Regions from separate parts of the Streptosporangium album genome, predicted to be linked through region 1. Evidence: predicted binding sites of a transcription regulator. Region 1 holds the regulator's gene; each other region holds the start of a gene.
The links. The regulator HrcA, encoded in region 1, represses chaperone genes, less so after heat shock. The targets are predictions, from matches to a motif close to TTGGCACTCTCNNNNNGAGAGTGCCAA.

Region 1 (7,021 bases):
CACCTCGCGGGCTCCCTCGAACGATGACGACCAGCTCCCGGCCGTCACCCGGCCGGGGTCGGAAACCACGGCGCCCGCGCCGCTCCCCACCCACTCCAGGAGCACCGGACCGACTCCCAGGCCCACGCCGAAGCCGACCTCGAAGCCGACTCCGAAGCCCACGCCGTCCGCCACCTGTCCCACGACACTCCCCGACGGCACGGTGGTCGAGCCGGAGGGGCTTCCGGAGGAGTGCAGGGAGACCCCGACGTCGAAGCCCTCCCATTCCACCGCCCCCTCGGAGAGCCCCTGCCTGGTCGAGGAGTGCCCGCCGCCCGACGAAACGGCACCTCCGATGCCGACGGAGGCGCCGACCACCATCTCCTCCGGCCGCTAGGAGATCACCAGCGGCCGGTGCGCGCCTGCAACACGGCCGCCGCGGCGACCCCCGCCGTCGAAGTGCGCAGCACCGTCGGCCCGAGCAGCGCCGGCACGGCTCCCGCCTCCCGGAACGCGGCGATCTCCTCATCGGCGACCCCGCCCTCAGGTCCGACCACCACGACGATGTCTCCGGTGCCGGGGAGCTCCATGGTGGAGAGCGGGGAGGCCGCCTCCTCGTGCAGCACGATCCCCAGGGCGGCCTCCGACAGGAGCGCGGCGACCCCGGCGGTGGTGGCGGGCCCGGTCACCTCGGGCAGGTGGAAGCGGCGAGACTGCTTGCCCGCCTCCCTCGCCGTGGAACGCCAGCGACTGAGCGACTTGACCGCCCGCTCGCCCTTCCACTGGGTCACGGACCGGGCTGCGGCCCAGGGGACGATCACGTCGACCCCCGCCTCGGTCATCATCTCCACGGCCAGCTCGCCCCGGTCTCCCTTGGGCAGCCCCTGCACCACGACCAGACGGGGGTGCGGAGCCGGCACATCGTAACGGCGCAGTACCTCGACGCGGAGGGAGTCCTTGCCCGCCTCGCGGACCACGCACTCGGCCACGGCGCCCGCACCATCGGTCAGGTCGAGCCGTTCCCCGGCCCGCAACCGCCGTACAGCCGCGGCGTGACGGCCTTCCGGACCGCCGAACGTGAACTCCGCACGGGCCAGATCGGCCGCCTCGGCCAGGAAGACCGGGACCGTCATCGGCCGTTGGAGGCGTGCCGACGGGCGCCTCTGTCAGCGGCCATTGAAAGCGTCCCGTAGCCGGGAGAAGAATCCCTGCTGGCCGGGGGCGAACTTGCCGGGCGGGCGCTCCTCGCCACGGAGCTTGGCGAGCTCGCGCATGAGCTCCTCCTGGGCCGGGTCGAGGCGGGCGGGCGTCTCCACATTGACGTGGATCAGCAGATCGCCGCGGCCGGTCTCGTTGAGGTGCTGGACGCCCCGGCCGTAGAGCGGGATGGTCTGCCCGGACTGGGTGCCCGGCCGGATGTCGAGCTCCTCCGCGCCGTCGAGCGTCTCCATGGTCAGGATGGTGCCCAGCGAGGCGGCGGTCATGGGGATCTGCACGGTGCAGTGCAGATCGTCGCCCCGGCGTTCGAAGATCTCGTGCGGACGCTCGACGATCTCCAGGAACAGGTCGCCGGGCGGGCCGCCACCGGGACCGATCTCGCCTTCGCCGGCGAGCTGGATGTGGGTGCCGTCCTCCACTCCTGCCGGGATGCGGACCTTGATGGTCCGCCGCGTGCGGACCCGGCCGTCGCCGGAGCACTCCTGGCAGGGGTTGCGGATGATCGAACCGAATCCACCGCACTGGGGGCAGGGACGGGAGGTCATGACCTGCCCCAGGAAGGACCGTGTGACCTGGGAGACCTCGCCGCGGCCATGGCACATGTCACAGGTGTCGGGGTGGGTGCCGGCTGCGGCGCCGGAGCCCGTGCAGACCTCGCAGAGCACGGCGGTGTCGACCACCAGTTCACGGGTGGTGCCGAAGGCCGACTCGCTCAGGTCGAGCTCCACCCGGATGGTGGCGTTGCGGCCCCGGCGGGCACGTGACCGGGGACCGCGACCACCGCCGCCGCCGGCCGCTCCGAAGAAGGCGTCCATGATGTCGCTGAACGGGAAGCCCGCCCCGAAACCTTGCGCGCCGGCACCCGAGGCGAACGGATCGGCTCCCATGTCGTACATCTGGCGCTTGTTGGGATCGGACAGCACCTCGTAGGCCTGCGTGATGTCCTTGAACCGCTCCTGGGTCTCAGGATCGGGGTTCACGTCGGGATGCAGCTCTCGCGCCAGGCGGCGGTACGCCTTCTTGATCTCTTCCGCACTGGCGTCGCGGCGCACCCCGAGGGTGCCGTAGTAGTCGCTCTTAGCCACTTAGTTGACCTCTTAGGATGCAGCCAGGATCTGGCTGACGTAGCGTGCCACCGCGCGCACCGCGCCCATCGTGACCGGGTAGTCCATTCGCGTCGGACCCAGCACACCGAGCCGGGCCAGTTGCTTGTCCCCCGAACCGTATCCGGCGGCGACGATCGATGTGCCCTGGAGACCCGTGTAGGGGTTCTCCGAGCCGATCCGCACCGTCAGCGCCGACACGTCGGAGGTCTCACCGAGCAGGCGCATGAGCACGACCTGCTCTTCCAGAGCCTCCAGCACATCGCGGAGTCCGACGGTGAAGTCGGCTCCCGCGAGGTTGGCGGCCCCGGCGAAGACAATCTTTTCATCATGCCGGTCCACCAGGGACTCCAGCAGCACCGACAGAACCGTGGCCGCGAGCGGCCGGTCCTCCGCCGGAAGCCGGGCGGGCAGATCGGCGACCATGTCCGGGACACAGGCCAGCCCGCACCCGTCCAGGCAGGCGTTGAGAGTCGCGCGCAGATGGGCGACCCGGTTCTCGTCGACCACGTCGGGCAGCTCGACCACGCGCTGCTCGACCCGTCCCGTGTTGGTGATGAGCACGAACATCAGCCGGCGCTCGCTCAGCGGGACCAGCTCGACGTGGCGGACCGTGGAGTTGGTCAGCGTGGGGTATTGCACGACGGCGACCTGACGGGTGAGCTGTGCCAGCAGCCGCACCGTGCGCATGACGACGTCGTCGATGTCCACGGCGCCGGCGAGGAAGGTCTCGATGGCCTTCTTCTCCGCGCTCGACAGCGGCTTCACCCGCGAAAGCCGGTCGACGAACAGCCTGTAGCCCTTGTCGGTGGGGACCCGGCCGGCGCTGGTGTGGGGCTGGGCGATGTAGCCCTGCTCCTCCAGCACCGCCATGTCGTTACGGATGGTCGCGGGCGAGACACCCAGGTTGTGCCGTTCGACGAGGGCCTTGGAGCCCACCGGCTCGTTGGTGGACACGTAGTCCTCGACGATGGCGCGGAGCACCGCCAACTTACGGTCGTCGACCAACGCGCTCACCTCCCTGCCCACACCCGAACGTGAAACGCCAGGTCTGGCACTCTGTGTTCCCGAGTGCCAAGTGTACGGCCCCTGCTCGCGGGGTGCGATGACACGACGTCAGGATGGCAGAGCCAAGTAGTCGTCAAGCCGACTGCTATCGCTATACAAGCGGCAAGACCCACAATTTATGACATGTCCCATGATTTTGTACCCCCATCGGGCGCACCAGGTTACGGCGCGCCTCAGCAGCCCTATGGCCCGCAGCAGCAGGGCGCCCCCTCCTACGGCTACGCGCCCCCCGGCTACGGCGCGCCTCAGGGACCCGGACCGAAGGCGAAGATCAAGCCCAGTGTCGGATGGATCGTCGGCGCCTGGCTCGTCTTCGTGCTCAGCGTGATCGTCGGGGTCGCCGGCTTCGCCGGCGGCCTCGTCGGCGCCATCACCGACGCCGCGCCCACCGGCTCGTTCGACGCGGGCAAGACCGTGACGGTCCCGCTCGATCCGGCGGACAGGCCCGCCATCTACGTCTCGGCCGTGGCGGGCACCACGTACGAGTGCCAGATCCAGGGCGATCCGGGAACGGTCAGGCTCCAGCGGCCGAGCGTCCAGCAGACCGTGACCGCGGACGGCGTCATCTGGGAGATGGCTCTGCGGGTGGGGGTGGACAAGAAGGGCGACTACCAGCTCACGTGCACCACCCCCGAGGCGTCGAGCGCCAGGTTCGGCGTGGGCAGGGAACTCGTCACCGGCTCTCTGATGGGCGGAACGGTCGCGCTGGTCGCGGTGCCGAGCGCAGGCTTCCTGCTGGCGGTCGTCGTCACGATCGTCGTACTGGTGAGGCGGAGCGGCGCCCGCAAGCGCCAGGCGGCGGTCTCGCAGTGGGGACCTCCCGGACCGTACAGCGGGTGATCGTGGCTTTTGCTACCGTCCCCTTGATCCATGGCGAGAGAGTGGGCGGTGGCTGATGTACGAGCGTGACGTGCTTGCGGAGAACTGGCGGCGCCCTCTCAAGGGAAAGATCCCCCAGGTCCCCGCCGAGCTCGACCTGGTCGTGGAGGACGTCGACGGCGGCTTCTGCGGCGCCGTGGTGGCCTGCGACAAGGAAGCCGTCACGCTGGAGGACCGGTTCGGGCGACGGCGGCTGTTCCCGCTGGAGCCCGCCGCCTTCCTCCTGGAGGGCAAGGTGGTGACGCTGGTACGGCCCGCCACCGCGCCGCAGGCTCCCCGGCGGAGCGCCTCGGGCTCCATCGCGGTGGAGGGCCTGCGGGCCAGGGTGGCCAAGGAGAGCCGGATCTACGTGGAGGGCGTGCACGACGCGGCGCTCGTGGAGAAGGTCTGGGGCCACGACCTCCGGGTCGAGGGCGTGGTCGTGGAGTATCTGGAGGGGATCGACCACCTGCCCTCGATCGTGGCGGAGTTCGGTCCCGGTCCGGACCGCCGTCTGGGCGTGCTCGTCGACCACCTGATCCCCGGATCGAAGGAGAGCCGGATCGCCTCCCAGGTCTCCTCACCGCACGTGCTGATCGTCGGGCACCCGTTCGTGGACGTCTGGCAGGCGGTCAGGCCCTCGGTGCTGAAGATCGCCTCCTGGCCGGCGGTCCCGCGTGGTCTCCCCTGGAAAGAGGGGGTCATCGCCGCCCTGGGCTGGGATCTGGAGCCCAGAGACGCCTGGCGCCGTATTCTCGGATCGGTCACCACCTACGCCGATCTGGAGCCGGAGCTCCTCGGCCCGGTCGAGGAGCTGATCGACTTCGTGACCGCTCCGAGCGAAGACGACTAACCCCGCCACACCCCATCAGGAGGGGTCATGAGTGACAGTCCCGACGGCCCGCGACAGGAATCCGCGGACGACGAGCACACCGGACACATCGATCAGCCGCCTCGATCCGGTCACACCCAGCCCGGTCAAGGCAACCCGCCGCCTCCCGCCTCGCCGTACGGACAGAGCGGCCAGGGCTACCCGCCTCCCGCCGCCCCGCCGTACGGAACAGGGGGTTACGGCTACCAGGACGCCTACCAGCCGCCCGGGCCGTACGGCGGGTACGGGCCACCGCCCGGGTACGGGCACCCGGCACCGCCGGGGACGTACGGCCCCCGACCCGGCGGCGACGACACCACTATGGCGATGCTCGCCCATCTGCTGGGCCTGCTGACGTGGTTCGCCGGCCCTCTGGTGATGTATCTCGTGAAGAAGGACGAGTCCCCCTACGTGCGCGACCAGGCGGCCGAGGCACTCAACTTCCAGCTCACCCTGGTGATCGCCTACATGGTCTCCTGGGTCCTGGCCTTCGTGCTGATCGGATTCCTCCTGATGCCGGTGGTCTGGATCGGGTCGCTCATCTTCATGATCATCGCTGCTGTCTCGGCCAACCGGGGCGAGAACTACCGCTACCCGCTGAGCATCCGATTCGTCAGCTGAACGCGGACGATCTCATGTCAGATCGCGGACCAGGGCATCGGCCAGGAGACGGCCGCGCAGTGTCAGCACCGCGCGGCCCGTCTTGAACGGCTCCGCCTCCAGCAGGCCGTCGGCCAGCGCCCGGGCGACCACCGGCGGCCGTTCGATCTCCTTGAGCGGGAAGCCCTGGGCGAGCCTGAGCTCCAGCATCAGCCGCTCCACCGCCCTGTCCTGCGGAGTGAGCACCTCGCGCGCGTGCGCGGGCGAGACGCCGGAGGACAGGCGCTGGGCGTAGGCCGCCGGATGCTTGACGTTCCACCACCGGGTGCCCCCGACGTGGCTGTGCGCGCCGGGGCCGACCCCCCACCAGTCGCCGCCGGTCCAGTAGAGCAGGTTGTGACGGCAGCGTCCGGCCTCCGAGGTCGCCCAGTTGGACACCTCATACCATTCGAACCCGGCCTCGGCGAGCATGGCGTCGGCGATGAGGTAACGGTCGGCGGCCACGTCGTCGTCGGGCATCGGCAGCTCACCGCGCCGGATTCTGGCGGCCAGCCTGGTGCCGTCCTCGACGATCAGCGAGTAGGCCGACACGTGGTCGGGCCCGGCCTCGATCGCCGCCGCCAGCGAGGCGCGCCAGTCGTCGTCGCTCTCCCCCGGCGTGCTGTAGATCAGGTCGAGGTTGACGTGGTCGAACCCGGCCTCCCTGGCCTCCTGTACGGCGCGCGCCGGGCGGCCGGGCGTGTGCCGGCGGTCCAGCACCGCGAGCACGTGCTCGCGGGCGCTCTGCATGCCGAAGCTCATCCGGGTGAACCCACCGGCCCGGAGCTCGGCCAGGTAGGACGGGTCCACGGACTCGGGGTTGGCCTCGGTGGTCACCTCGGCGCCGGGAGCGAGCCCGAACTCCTCCTCGATCGCGCCCAGGATCCGGACCAGGTCCGCCGCGGGCAGCAGGGTGGGGGTGCCCCCGCCGAAGAACACGGTCTCGACCGGCAGGTCCACGTCGCCGAGGTTGGCACGTGCCCGCCGTACCTCGTCCACGGCGGTGTCGGCGTAGTCCTTGTGCGAGGCGCCCGGGCCCAGCTCGGACGCCGTGTAGGTGTTGAAGTCGCAGTAGCCGCAGCGGGTCACACAGAAGGGCACGTGGACGTAGAAGCCGAAGGGCCGCCCGCCGAGCCCGTGGAGCGCGCTGTCGGGGAGCCGGCCCGAGGCCGGTACGGGGTCACCGTCGGGAAGTGTGGATGGCACGACACCAAGTCTGCCGCTCCGGCCGCGATGCCCGGGACACGGGTCCGGAAACCGCCCGGCGCCGTCCGGGACGGCGAAT
Region 2 (7,021 bases), on a different contig from region 1:
GATGAGCGAGCCGGAGCAGTCAGCGGCTTGCGCGGGGGACGCACCGGGCGCCACCAGCGCGACCATGACCAGCGATATTGTGGTCACCATCGATCGTAAGCTCATGCCGTCCTTTTTTCGGCTGGCCCGGTCGGTGGACCGGTGTCGGGGTTAAGGATCACTGCGCGCCCCGTAAAGGTCAAGAGGATCAAGGGCTCGCGAATCGGACTATTCAGGCATTTTCATGGCCTGAAGGTATAAGGTGCGTACATAATCCGAATTATGGTTGTTATGGGCATATGTAGCCCCGGTTTGCGGATGGCCGAAAGGTGGGCCGCGCGAGGTGGATCGGATGCCGGCGACCCGCCTCGCGGTATCGGCCTCGTGTTTGCTTCGCGATCAGATAGGTGTTCGCCACGGGGGGTGAGTTCGCCTATCACCGGAAAGCCTGGGATCTCGCCCGCGATGAGCAGGCCGCCTGAGGTCTGCGCATCGGCGAGGAGAAGACGTTCATTCTCCGAGAGGTTGCCGAAGTCGCAGCGGGGGCGATCCAGTCGAGGTTCCGGCGGGATCCGCCGCTGATGCATCCATCACGGATGGCCTCTCGGGCTCCTTCCAGGTAAGGCACGGCGGCGCTGTCGATGACGGCGGAGATGCCGCTTGCCCTGGCACTGCGGCACTGGAACGCGCACGGCTCAGCCACGTCGCCCAGAACTACCTGTCGGCCGAGATGTTCTCGCTGGCCAATGCCCCGTTGATCGAGGAACAGGCGAAGATCGGCTTCGCCCAGCAGTTCGGCGGTGGCCTGGTCGCCGCCATCGACGGGATGCGGTTCGCGGTCCCCTCCACCTACACCCGGCCCAACCGCAGGCAATTCGGGCAGAAACGCAGGCTGACCTGGCTCAACTCGGGGATGCGATCGCCATCTATGGCTGGATATTCAAGACCCGGCACATCCTCACCTACGCCGTCGAAGAACCCTACCGGCGCGACATCAAGGGCATCCGCAACCTGCAGGAGTTCCGCCACGCCCTGGCGCGGCTCCGGGCCGAGGGCTACCGGCTGGCCAGCGACGATGTTGCCCGCCTGTCGCCTTTCCAGCGCCAGCGCATCAACGTGATCGGGACCTACACTTTCGCGCTTCCCGACCTCGGCCTCGCCGGGATGCGGGACCTGCGCAACCCCGATGAACCGGATTGGGATGAGAAATGATCGGGGCCGACTGTGATCACCTCATCGACGATTCGCACGCCGCCCGCGAACACGCGTCTTGCCGAATCCGGGTTCGCTATGCGCCTGCGGTGGCCGGCAGCCGCGGATCGCGGCGGTGATGGCGGGCCAGAGCGGGCGGGGCAGGTCGTGGCCCATGCCGGGGAAGGTGATCAGCTTGGCGCTTGGGATGGCGGTGGCGCGGCCGCCGTCGGCGGTGACGAGGGGGTTGTGCCGTCCGTACAGGACGAGCGTGGGCACCACCACCGTGGCCAGGGCGTGCGGGGGTCGCGGAAGGCGAGGATGGCCGCGTTGTGGCGGCGCTCCGGCCGGATCCAGGCCACCGCACTGGTGGATCAGGCGGGCGAGCTCGCCGTGCCACGCCTGGTCCAGGTCGGGTAGGACCGTGCAGTACTGCGCGGTCCTACCCGAACCCGGGGTGCGAATCCCCTGGGCGACCCGGACTAGAAGTCCATGTCGCCGCCGGGCATGGCGGGAGCGGCCGTGGTCTTCTCGGGCTTTTCGGCGATGACGGCCTCGGTGGTGAGGAAGAGCGCCGCGATGGAGGCGGCGTTCTGCAGCGCGGAGCGCGTCACCTTGGCCGGGTCGATGATGCCCGCCTCGAACATGTTGACGTATTCGCCGGTGGCGGCGTTGAGGCCTTCACCGGGGGTGAGGTTGCGGACCTTCTCCACCACGACGCCGCCCTCGAGGCCGGCGTTGACGGCGATCTGCTTCAGCGGCTCCTCCAGTGCCTTGCGGACGATCGCGGCACCGGTGGCCTCGTCGCCGGTGAGCTCCAGCTTGTCGAAGGCCTTGGCGCCGGCCTGCAGCAGGGCCACGCCACCGCCGGGGACGATGCCCTCCTCGACGGCCGCCTTCGCGTTGCGGACGGCGTCCTCGATGCGGTGCTTGCGCTCCTTGAGCTCGACCTCGGTCGCCGCGCCGGCCTTGATGACGGCCACGCCGCCGGCCAGCTTGGCGAGACGCTCCTGGAGCTTCTCGCGGTCGTAGTCGGAGTCGGTGTTCTCGATCTCGGCGCGGATCTGGTTGACCCGGCCGGCGATCTGCTCGGCGTCGCCGGCACCGTCGACGATGGTGGTCTCGTCCTTGGTCACGACGACCTTGCGGGCGCGGCCGAGCAGGTCGAGGGTGGCGTTCTCGAGCTTGAGGCCGACCTCCTCGGCGATGACCTGACCGCCGGTCAGGATCGCGATGTCGCCCAGCATGGCCTTGCGGCGGTCACCGAAGCCCGGGGCCTTGACCGCGACCGACCGGAAGACGGCCTTCATCTTGTTGACGATCAGAGTGGCCAGGGCCTCGCCCTCGATGTCCTCGGCGATGATCAGCAGCGGCTTGCCGGATTGCACGATCTTGTCGAGCAGGGGCACCACGTCTCTGTTGGCGGAGATCTTGCCGCTCACGATCAGGACGTAGGGATCGTCCAGGACCGCTTCGAGCCGGTCGGGGTCGGTGATGAAGAGCGGGGCGATGTAGCCCTTGTCGAAGCGCATGCCCTCGGTGAGTTCGAGCTCCAGGCCGAAGGTGTTGCTCTCCTCGACGGTGATGACGCCTTCCTTGCCGGCCTTGTCCATCGCCTCGGCGATCATCTCGCCGATCTGCGGGTCGCCCGCGGAGATGGAGGCGGTGGAGGCGATCTGCGCCTTCGTCTCCACATTCCTGGCGAGGTGGGACAGTTCCTCGCTGACGCGTTCGACGGCGGCCTCGATGCCTTTTTTCAGGGGCATCGGGTTGGCGCCGGCGGCGACGTTGCGCAGGCCCTCGCGTACCAGGGCCTGGGCGAGCACGGTGGCGGTGGTGGTGCCGTCGCCGGCGACGTCGTCGGTCTTCTTGGCGACTTCCTTGACGAGCTCGGCGCCGATCTTCTCCCAGGGGTCCTCGAGCTCGATCTCCTTGGCGATGGAGACGCCGTCGTTGGTGATCGTGGGGGCGCCCCATTTCTTCTCCAGCACGACGTTGCGGCCCTTGGGGCCGAGGGTCACCTTGACGGCGTCGGCGAGCTGGTTCATACCGCGCTCGAGACCGCGCCGGGCGTTCTCGTCGAACGCAATCATTTTCGAAGCCATTGCTGCTCCTGCTCTTGATGGGGGCTCTCCGGGACGGCGCCCGCGACGGACGGTCTGCCGGCAGGTGGCCAACCTGCCGGCGGACCTCGCCGTCCCGGCATACGCCTTGTGGTTGGCACTCTCCAGGCGTGAGTGCCAGGCGTCCCGTCGCACTCTACCCACAACTTGCGTGGAACGCACGTAGTGCGCGTCACGCAGCATCGGGTAGGGTTGATCCATGAACGACGACGCCATGGACCTCCGGTCACGCAACAGGCAGGCCACTCGGGAGGCGATCAGCCACGCCGCGCTGAGCCTGGCCATCGAGCAGGGCCCCAACGGGCTGGCCCTTGTCCGCGTCCATGACATCGCCACGGCCGCGGGTGTCTCACCCCGCACCTACAACAACTACTTCTCCAGCAGGGAGGAGGCGATCTGCTCCTTCCAAGCCGACCAGTCCAGGCGTGCGGGACGGGCGCTGCGCTCCCGGCCCGCCGACGAGCCACTCGACCAGGCCATCATCACGGCCGTGATCGAGCTCTACACCAACCCCGAGCCCGACAAGGCCGGCCTGCGCATGATCATGTCGACGCCCGCGCTGGAGGGCGAGGCGCTGAAGGCGTTCACCATGGCGGAGGGCCCGCTCGCCGAGGCGATCGCGGCGCGCACCGGCACCGACCCCGGACGCGATCTGTTCCCTCCCGTCACGGCCGCCGCGGTCGCCGGCGCCATCCGCGTGGCGGGGCGGCACTGGCTCGAGCCCGGCAACACCGAATCCTTCGCCACCACCCTGCGCCGCGCCCTGTCTTTCGTCTTCCCCGCCGCGCCGCCCGAAGGCCCGCAGGATCGGTGACCAGCACGCACAGGCCCGGCGTTTGAGATATCGCCGATTCGGACAGGGCCCCGAAGGGGCGCCGGCGCCATGATGGGGCGTCGGCGGCGCGGCGTTGCCGCATGCTGCGGGTCAGGTCGGTGACCCGGTCGGCCAAGACGGCGGCCTGACGGGGCCGGTGGCGTTGCTCGTGCATCGCGCTGATGGCCTTGACCAGCAGCACCACGGCGACGGCCAGCGGGATCCAGTTGGTGGTGGCCGGGGCCCGCCGGCTGACGTGGGCGATCGCGGTGAAGTCACCACCGCGGTCCATCGTGCCGTTGCGGGTGGGGCGGATTTGGCCGGGGGCCTGGGCCGGCCAGGCCAGCGCGTCACCAGGTATATGCGAGACGACATGACAGCGACATGACAGGGAACGTGTTCTCTTCGGGCGACGTCAGGCTTGGTGATGACGCCGGTCGGCCCGCTGGCTAGATCTCCGATGTGACAGGGAAGCGCCCGTTCCCTGTCACGTCCACCGCGCTTGATCACATCTCTGACCTGGTCGTACGGGGCTCGCGTGTACCTGGTGACACGCTCCTCAACGACAGACCGATTCGTCGCGGTCCGGGCCGCTCCTCGAGGATCGACGAAACCTGACCCGTCCTTTCGTCGTGCAGGCCTCGCCGCCGCGGTGCACGACGAATCCCCGCGCTCTACGTGGCGGGCTCGAAGTCCTTGCCGCAGGCTCCGCAGGAGATCGATCCGCGCTCCCACGGAGTGAGCCGGCCCTTGAGGAATGCTCAGGTGGGGGAGGTGAGCAGGATGATCCCGAGAGTCACGGTCACCGCGGCCGTGACTCGGCGCCATCCGAAGCGTTCGGAGAAGAAGACGGCGCCGATGATTGCGCCCCACACGACACTGGTTTCGCGCAGGGCGGCGACCTGGGCCAGAGGGCTACGGGTCTGGGCCCACACCACGATGGCGTAGGCGAGCAGGGACACGATGCCGCCCGCCGCCGGCATCTGCCAGCCGGTGCGCAGCGCGGGGGCGACGGCGCGGCCGCGCACGGCCAGGGCCATGAGGGCGACCACGGATCCCTCCAGGAGGAACAGCCAGGCGATGTAGGGCAGAGGATGGGAGGTGCGTCGCACGCCGAGCCCGTCCACGACGGTGTAGGCCGCGATCGACAGGCCGGTCAGCAGCGCGGCGGTGACGGCCGGGCCGGTGACGGCGGTGCGGTGCCGGGCGACGGCGAGTGCGACCAGCCCGCCGCACACCACGACCAGGCCAGCGAGCTGGAGCGGGCTCAGCCGCTCGCCCAGGACGGCGCCGGCGACGGCGACCAGGAGCGGCGCGCTGCCCCGCGCCAGCGGATAGACCTGGCCGAAGTCGCCGAGGTCATAGGAGCGGATCAGTAGTGCGGTGTAGGCGACGTGCAGGACCACCGAGGTGAGCAGGAACGGCCAGGCCGGCCCCGCCGGCGGCCCGGCGGCCACCGCGACCGGCAGGGACACCAGCGCGGAGGCGGCGCCCATCACCACGAACGCGGCGTACCGGTCAGGGACGGCTTTGGCCAGGGCGTTCCAGACAGCGTGCAGAAGCCCGGCGAACAGGATGGCAAGTGCGGTGACCATGGTGCTCACCCCACCGCCGGTCCGGCTGGGCCGACAGTGATTTAGCCTGGGCCTCAATGCACGAGCTGATCCTGGACGTCGGCGACCTCGCCGAGACCCGCTTCGCCCTCTCCCCGCTGCTGGAGACGGTGCTCAGCCTGCGCATCTGGCACCAGCCCGGCTATTATGTCCGGCAACGTCCCTGGCTGGCGGTGGCCGCGCGCGGTCTCGGCGACCTCGACATCGCCTTGCTGCTGGCCCTGGTCGGCCCCCGCCGGCTCGTCCCGGACTTCCTCACCCCGCGCCCGGGGCGTCCGGTCACCGACTTCACCGCCGAACTGGACCGCGCCCGTGCCTGCGACCCCGACCGGGTCGCCGCCGACATCCGCGCCGCCCATGCCGGCGGCACCCTCCCCGACATGCTGCGCTCCGGGCTACGGCGGCCCGCTCGCCTGCGCGACCGGCTCGCCGACCTGCTGCAGACCTACTGGACCGCGACGCTTGCCCCGCACTGGCCGCGTCTGCGCGGCGTGCTGGAAGCCGACCTGCGCTACCGGGCCTCCCGCCTGGCCGATGGGGGCGCCGCCCTGCTGTTCGCCGACCTGGACCCCGCCATCACCTTCCACAACGGGCGTCTGCGCACCCGCCTGAACATCCCCCACACCGACACCCGCACCCCCGTCACCGGTCGCGGCCTCTGCTTGGTCCCGACCCTGTTCGTCAACGCCCCCGGCACCCCCAACAACCCCGACCACCCACCGATGATCATTTATCCGGCGCGTGGGTCCGCCACCGCCTGGCAGCCGCCCCCGCCGGCGCCCGCCGTCCTGGCCGCGCTCGTCGGCGCGCCCAAAGCCGCCATCCTGACCGCCCTGGTCCAGCCCCGTTCCACCACCGACCTGGCCCACCTGCTCACCGTCACCCCCAGTGCGATCTCCCACCACCTGAAGACGCTGCACGCCGCAGGGCTGGTGGGCCGAGCCCGCGCCGGGCGCAGCGTCCTATACATCCGCACCGCTCTCGCCGACCAACTCACCCCCTGACCATGCCCGTCAACCGGTGCCAAGACCGAGCCAACGGTGCGTAGGTAAGTCGGGCTTACCGGTGATGGGCCGTCGGCCGGGCCTTGCCGCCCGGTTGGCCTAGGCGGGTCGGCTCCTGGCGGAAGTCTCCGGGGAGGCGGAGTACGCGGAGGATCTGGCGGACGTGGCGCGTGCCGTTCGCGAGGCGTACACCCAAGTTCGGCGGGTGGATCCGGGAAGCCTGGAGGCGGCCGTCGGCCTCGCCGTGCTGGGTGGTGCCGAGCTCCGCGGCCACATGGTCAACCGCGTGGACACGGG
Region 3 (7,021 bases), on a different contig from region 1:
TCACCGACGCCCCGGGTGTCGTCCGCGATCGACCGGAGACGGATGAGGGCCTCGTCCACGTTCTCGCCGACGGCGCCGACATCGGCCCACAGGCTCGGCAGCTCGCCGAGGGGCGTGACCCGGTCATGGACGGAGCTGACGCGCTCTCCCATGGCGTCCACCCGGTCGCGGACCACCTCGACGTGCTGGGCGAGACCTTCGGCCCACGCCGGTGGGCGGACGGCGATGTCATCCAGCAGGCCGTGGACGGACTCCAGCGAGCCGCCCAGCCCGCCGAGCTCGCGCTCCCTGACCTCGCGCAGCGACCACTCCATGCCCTCCAGGCGTTGGCGGATCTCGTCCAGCACGGTGTCCTGGGTGTGCTGCTCGGACACGTGATCCTGGGTGGCGCGGGCGAGGAGCTCGCGCATCCGGTCGGAGATGGCGGCCTGGCTGCCTGTCTGGAGCGGGGTGGGGGAAGAGTGATCCACCGAGAACTCCTTCACCCGCCGACGTTCAGCCGTGCGGTGGGATTGGTCCGGTCTGCTGAAGAACGCGGTTGAACCGCACGCGGAGAAAGAACTCCCGCGCGACAACCCTAGCCTCTGGATCAAGGTTTTCAGTGGGGAGTTTAAAAGAACGTGATTGCCGGTGCATTGTCCAAGTTAATCGTTTTTGCAGGTCAGGAAGGAGTGCAAATGAGGGCAAACGGCTTCTCTATAATTCGCGTGAGAATAACCACGGCCGACTTTTCGCCGGAAAGTCGCAGGTCTTTCCGCAGGCGGTCGACGTCGACCGCGGAGCCGCGCTTTTTGATCGTCGCATTGCCGACCCCGCGCTCGCGGAGCGCGGCCCGCAGCCGTTTGAGTGAGAACGGCAACACCTCGTGGACCTCGTACCGGGACGCCCATGGGGTCCGCGACGCGACGTCTCCGGTGATGTAGGCGATGTGCGGGTCGAGCAGGTGGCCGCCGACCATCGCGGCGATCTCCGCGACGAGGTGGGCACGGATCGCCGCGCCGTCCGGCTCGTACACGTAACGGCCGACGGGGCCGTGTCCGGCGGGGCCGAGCCCGGGATCGGGCGTCAGCGTCACGCCCGCGGGCAGGATCGTCGCCCTGCGTTCCACGTCGCCCGCCGACTCCCCGCACCAGATCACGGCCTCCTTGACGTCACCCTTGTAGGAGACCCATTCGGTCTCGGCGCCGGCGGGGAGGAACGCGTAGGGGATGCCCGGGGCGACCTTCAGGCAGGCGGCCTCCGCCTTCGCCACCATCTCCAGCACGTCGGGCCACGGCGGCGAGTAGGCCATCGGGTCGAAGGTCCTGCCCCGCGCGGTGCGGCGGGCGGGGTCGGCGAACAGGACGTCGAAGGCGGCCGGGTCCAGCGTGGCGGCGTCGGCCGCACGGACCGAGACCAGCTCTCCGAAGCCGAGGGCGTCGGCGTTGGCCTGGGCGATCGCGGCGGTGAGCGGGTCGGCGTCCACGGCCTCCACCTCGCATCCCGCCCTGGCCAGCGCGAGGAGGTCGCCTCCGATGCCGCAGCACACGTCGGCGACCCGGGAGCCCGGCGGGATGCGGCGTGCCCGGTGGTCGGCGACCTCGCGGCGGGTGGCCTGTTCCAGGCCGCCCGATGTGAAATACATGACATCGGCGTCGGCGCCGAACTTCTCCGCGGCGCGTCGCCGGAGCATGGCCTGGGTGAGCGCGGCGGAGGTCAGGCCCGCGTCGTAGGTCTTCCTGAGGCGCGTCACCGCCGCCACCGGATCGTCGCCGACGATCTCGGCCGCCGCTCCCAGGGCCTCCTGGCCGCGCGGCGTCAGCAGCTCACGGAATGCGTCAAGGTCCACGTCGTCCGACGTTACCGCCTCAGCTCAGCAGGTCGGCGAGGTCGTCCGCCGTCCACCGTGGCGTTGTCGCCGTCACCATGCGTGGTCATCGACTCACATTCCGCCAGATCTCGCCCTAATCCTCCCGCATGTTCCCCGAAAGCGGGAGGTCGTGACCTCCGGAAAGGGGAGGGGGCGATGTTCGCCGGAAGCACACACGGGCGGTTCGTGTTGACTGTCAAGCCCTCCTTGCATACTGTTCCGTATTGGCACTCTCCCCTTGAGAGTGCCAAATCATATGCGACGAGGCAGGTCTGACACCCGCGACGGCAGACCGCTGGTCGCCTCTTCTAGATCATTCAAATCTGAAGGGGAGGTCCGACGTGACGACCGCCACCAAGGTTCCCGTTAAGCCGCTCGGCGACCGCATCGTGGTCCAGCCGCTTGAGGCCGAGCAGACCACCGCTTCCGGCCTTGTTATCCCGGACACCGCCAAGGAGAAGCCGCAGGAGGGCAAGGTCCTCGCGGTGGGCCCCGGCAACTGGGACGAGGACGGCGACAAGCGGATTCCGCTCGACGTCAAGGAGGGCGACATCGTCCTCTACAGCAAGTACGGCGGCACCGAGGTGAAGTACGGAGGCGAGGAGTACCTGGTGCTCTCCGCCCGCGACGTGCTCGCCATCATCGAGAAGTAGTTCACGCTTCATAAAGATGACGTATCGAGCCCCGGGCCGCGTGAGCGCCCGGGGCTTTGATACGCCGACGTACTTCAGAGAGGATTGACATGCCGAAGATCCTGTCGTTCGAGGAGGACGCACGCCGCGCTCTTGAGCGTGGTGTGAACGCCCTCGCGGACGCCGTGAAGGTGACTCTCGGCCCGCGGGGCCGCAACGTCGTCATCGACAAGAAGTTCGGTGCGCCGACCATCACCAATGACGGTGTCACCATCGCTCGCGAGGTCGAGTTGGAGGCGCCGTACGAGAACCTCGGCGCCCAGCTCGCCAAGGAAGTCGCCACCAAGACCAACGACGTCGCCGGTGACGGCACCACCACCGCGACCGTCCTCGCTCAGGCGATGGTCCGCGAGGGCCTGCGCAACGTCGCCGCCGGGGCCCAGCCCCTGTCGCTCAAGCGGGGCATCGACATCGCGGCCCGGGCCGTCAGCGACAAGCTGATCGAGTCCGCCCGTCCGGTCGAGGACAAGAAGGAGATCGCGAACGTAGCGACGATCTCCGCGCAGGACGCCAAGATCGGTGAGCTGATCGCCGAGGCGTTCGACAAGGTGGGCAAGGACGGTGTCATCACCGTCGAAGAGTCCAACACCATGGGCCTGGACCTGGAGTTCACCGAGGGTCTCCAGTTCGACAAGGGCTACCTGTCGCCCTACATGGTCACCGACCAGGAGCGCATGGAAGCGGTCCTGGAGGACCCCTACATCCTGATCACCCAGGGCAAGATCGCCTCTGTCGCGGACTTCCTGCCGCTGCTGGAGAAGATCGCGCAGACCAAGAAGGCGCTGCTCGTCATCGCCGAGGACGTCGAGGGTGAGGCCCTGGCCGTCCTGGTCACGAACAAGATCCGCGGCACCTTCACCTCCGTCGCCGTCAAGGCGCCGGGCTTCGGTGACCGTCGCAAGGCGATGCTGCAGGACATCGCGGTCCTCACCGGTGGCCAGGTGGTCAGCGAGGAGGTCGGTCTCAAGCTGGAGAACGTCGGCCTCGAGGTGCTCGGCACCGCCCGCCGCGTCGTGATCACCAAGGACGCCACCACCGTCGTGGACGGTGCCGGCGACGAGCAGGCGATCTCCGACCGGGTCAGGGAGATCAGGCACGCCATCGAGCAGTCCGACTCCGACTGGGACCGCGAGAAGCTTCAGGAGCGCCTCGCCAAGCTCGCCGGCGGCGTCTCCGTGCTGAAGGTCGGCGCGGCCACCGAGGTGGAGCTCAAGGAGAAGAAGCACCGCCTTGAGGACGCCATCTCCGCGACCCGTGCGGCGATCGAGGAGGGCATCGTCTCCGGCGGCGGCTCCGCGCTCATCCACGTGGCCAAGGTCCTGGACGACCTCGGCCTGTCCGGTGACGAGGCGACCGGTGTCGCCGTGGTCCGCAAGGCGCTCATCGAGCCGGCTCGCTGGATCGCCGAGAACGCCGGCCGCGAGGGCTACGTCGTGACGACCAAGGTCGCGGAGCTCGCCGTCGGCCAGGGCTTCAACGCCGCCACCGGCGAGTACGGCGACCTGATCGCCCAGGGGGTCATCGACCCGGTCAAGGTCACCCGCTCGGCCGTCCAGAACGCCGCCTCCATCGCCGGCATGCTGCTGACGACCGAGGCCCTCGTGGTGGACAAGCCCGAGGAGGAGGCCCCGGCCGCCGGTGGTCACGGCCACGGCCACGGCCACGGTCACTGATCTTCATCGGATCCGGTACGGCCCGCGCCCCTCGGGGGGGACGCGGGCCGTTCTGTTTTCCGGTAAACCGAAAGGGGTCCCAAAGCGTCACCATGCTTCCCTCGGAAGACCAAACACTTCTCTAACAAATAATCGACATATTCGGCTATCCAATGAAATATTAAGGCACACCAAGGCCACCACTGTCATCGTTTGATTACCCTCCGTTATCTCCGCCTCAATGTGACCAATCCGTAGCCGTTTGCTATGACGACAGGCCGGATCAGGGCGGGCATCATGCCTAACGTGACCGAGGGATGCGTCGCCGACGCCAAAAGTGGGGTAAGGCTTGCGACGAGATCTGAAGGGGTCGCCCATAGGGATGATCTCAAGGATCTGACGAGCCTCGCCGTTCAGGGGGATCGCAGCGCGATCGAAAGCCTGATCGCGCAGTTACGGCCAATGGTCGTCCGTTACTGCCGTGCTCGTCTCGGCCGGGTTTCCGGCCAATATCACATCGCGGACGACGTGGCCCAGGAGGTGTGCATCGCGGTCCTGTCCGCTCTGCCCCGCTACCGTGACATGGGACGCCCGTTCGCGTCCTTCGTCTTCGGTATCGCCTCCCACAAGGTGGCCGACGCGCTGCGCAGCTCCGTACGCTCCGCCGTACCCACCCAGGACCTCCCGGACGGGCCTGACGAGGGCCCGGGACCGGAGGAGACCGTGGTCCGCTACATCGAGGCCGAGCACGCCCGCAGGCTGCTCGAAAGGCTCCCGGACAATCAGCGCCAGCTGCTGATGCTCAGGGTGGTGGCGGGCCTCTCCGCGGAGGAGACGGGTAATGTACTGGGCATGTCAGCAGGTGCGGTCCGTGTCGCCCAGCATCGGGCGCTGGCCCGGCTACGGGCGATGGCGGAGCTGGAGTCGATAGCTTGACCGGGGAGCAACCGGCCCGGCACGGGCGCGCAGCGCGGGGTGGGGCTCACGGTGCCGGCGAGGGCCCTGAGCGGGCGCTGCCATGACGACGGTCCATCCACGGCGTCCGGCCCGGCGATACGGGCCGGAGGAGGATCCGGCCGTCGCCGAGACCGACGCCGTCCTGGAGGCGCTCTCCCACAGGGAGCCCCTCCCCACCTCCGACGTCGCCGTCAGGCTGCTGTCCGCGCTGATCGACGACGTCGATCAGCGGTGCTCCTCGGTGTCGATCACACCGTCCACGTAGCCACGGGCGTAGTCCCAGGTGACATAGTCCGCGGGCTTGGGCCGGCAGGCGGGTTCGTGCACCTGCGGACGGCCCTTCTCGATCATCTGGCGGAGATTGCCGCGCAACAGCTCCCAGTCGAAGTAGTGCTGCTCGCCGCATTCCGGGCAGTCGAGGACCAGGCCGAGCACCCCCTGGGGCTCCAGCAGCGAACGGAAGACCTCCACGTCGGCCAGGTCGGTCATGGCCTCGTCGCGTTCGGCTGAGGTCAGCGGCTCGGGGTCGTCGGGCTCTCCCAGCGCCGCCGCCGGGTCGTCGGGGTCATCCGCGAACGGGTCGCGGGGGACATCGTCGAGCACTATCCCACCTTATGGCCTTGACCCGGCCAACAGGCCCCGAACTAGGCCGGTTACCCATGACCTGGCTTTTTCCCCCGGTGTCCTCCAGGTTTGGAGCCAGACTCTAAACTACGAACTGGGGGCCGGCGCCTTTCCCCACAAATGAGAGCGCCGCGGCAGGAGGGTTGCAGATGGCCAAGTTCACCGAACCGGGGCTCACGTTCGACGATGTGCTCCTGGTGCCCGCGTATTCCGATCTGCAGCCAGGTGAGGCTGACACCGGAACGCGGCTGTCGCGGGGGATCACCCTGCGCATTCCGCTGGTCTCAGCGGCGATGGACACGGTCACCGAGGCCCGCATGGCGGTGGCGATGGCCCGTCAGGGCGGCATCGGCATCCTGCACCGCAATCTCTCCATCGAGGACCAGGCTCAGCAGGCCGACCTCGTCAAGCGTTCCGAGGCCGGGATGGTCACCAACCCGGTCACCTGCGCGCCGGACGACACTCTCGCCGACGTCGAGCGTCTCTGCGCCACCTACCGGATCTCCGGTGTCCCGGTGACCGACCCGACCGGCGTGCTCGTCGGCATCGTCACCAACCGCGACATGCGCTTCGAGAACGACCAGAGCCGTCCCGTGCGCGAGGTCATGACCCCGATGCCGCTCGTCACCGCTCCCGTGGGGGTCTCCAGGGACGGCGCGTTCGAGCTGCTCAGGAAGAACAAGATCGAGAAGCTCCCGCTGGTCGATGCCGACGGGCGTCTCCGCGGGCTCATCACCGTCAAGGACTTCACCAAGAGCGAGCAGTACCCCCTCGCCACCAAGGACGCCGGCGGCCGGCTGGTCGTGGGGGCGGCCGTCGGCGTCGGGGGTGACGCCGAGCAGCGGGCGATGGCCCTGGTCGAGGCCGGGGTCGATGTGATCATCGTGGATGTCGCCCACGGGCACTCCAAGGGACTCGCCGACATGATCTCCAAGCTCAAGGCGAACAGCCGGGTCGAGGTGATCGGCGGCAACATCGCCACGCGCGCGGGCGCCCAGATGCTGATCGACGCCGGGGCCGACGCGGTCAAGGTCGGGGTCGGGCCGGGCTCCATCTGCACCACCCGGGTGGTCGCCGGCGTCGGCGCCCCCCAGGTGACGGCCATCCACGAGGCCTCCCTGGCCGCCGGTCCCGCCGGGGTGCCGGTGATCGGCGACGGCGGCCTCCAATACTCCGGCGACATCGTCAAGGCCATCGCCGCGGGAGCGGACACGGTGATGCTGGGCTCACTCCTGGCGGGCTGTGAG

Region 2: a site for HrcA is predicted at 3,388-3,414, ahead of groL (chaperonin GroEL). Genes of this name have one in related genera too.
Region 3: a site for HrcA is predicted at 2,074-2,100, ahead of groES (co-chaperone GroES). Genes of this name have one in related genera too.

What each region holds. Positions count from the first base shown of each region.
Region 1 covers NZ_JACHJU010000002.1:318,745-325,765, reverse strand. Annotated here, with positions in the region: gene FHR32_RS25135 (hypothetical protein) at 1-376, shown strand, start outside; gene FHR32_RS25130 (16S rRNA (uracil(1498)-N(3))-methyltransferase) at 381-1,112, opposite strand; gene dnaJ (molecular chaperone DnaJ) at 1,146-2,282, opposite strand; gene hrcA (heat-inducible transcriptional repressor HrcA) at 2,295-3,308, opposite strand; gene FHR32_RS25115 (hypothetical protein) at 3,492-4,208, shown strand; gene FHR32_RS25110 (DUF3097 domain-containing protein) at 4,264-5,079, shown strand; gene FHR32_RS25105 (DUF4870 domain-containing protein) at 5,107-5,718, shown strand; gene hemW (radical SAM family heme chaperone HemW) at 5,731-6,942, opposite strand.
Region 2 covers NZ_JACHJU010000005.1:182,026-189,046, forward strand. Annotated here, with positions in the region: gene FHR32_RS37220 (hypothetical protein) at 1-90, opposite strand, end outside; partial or broken gene FHR32_RS47515 (hypothetical protein) at 698-819, shown strand; gene FHR32_RS47520 (Tn3 family transposase) at 877-1,191, shown strand; gene FHR32_RS37230 (alpha/beta fold hydrolase) at 1,213-1,449, opposite strand; gene groL (chaperonin GroEL) at 1,653-3,275, opposite strand; gene FHR32_RS37240 (TetR/AcrR family transcriptional regulator) at 3,493-4,107, shown strand; gene FHR32_RS37245 (EamA family transporter) at 4,869-5,702, opposite strand; gene FHR32_RS37250 (ArsR/SmtB family transcription factor) at 5,759-6,724, shown strand; gene FHR32_RS37255 (tetratricopeptide repeat protein) at 6,888-7,021, shown strand, end outside.
Region 3 covers NZ_JACHJU010000001.1:3,997,759-4,004,779, forward strand. Annotated here, with positions in the region: gene FHR32_RS19420 (coiled-coil domain-containing protein) at 1-470, opposite strand, end outside; gene FHR32_RS19425 (class I SAM-dependent methyltransferase) at 662-1,828, opposite strand; gene groES (co-chaperone GroES) at 2,191-2,502, shown strand; gene groL (chaperonin GroEL) at 2,592-4,214, shown strand; gene FHR32_RS19440 (sigma-70 family RNA polymerase sigma factor) at 4,491-5,129, shown strand; gene FHR32_RS19445 (hypothetical protein) at 5,212-5,415, shown strand; gene FHR32_RS19450 (DUF5319 family protein) at 5,376-5,753, opposite strand; gene guaB (IMP dehydrogenase) at 5,924-7,021, shown strand, end outside.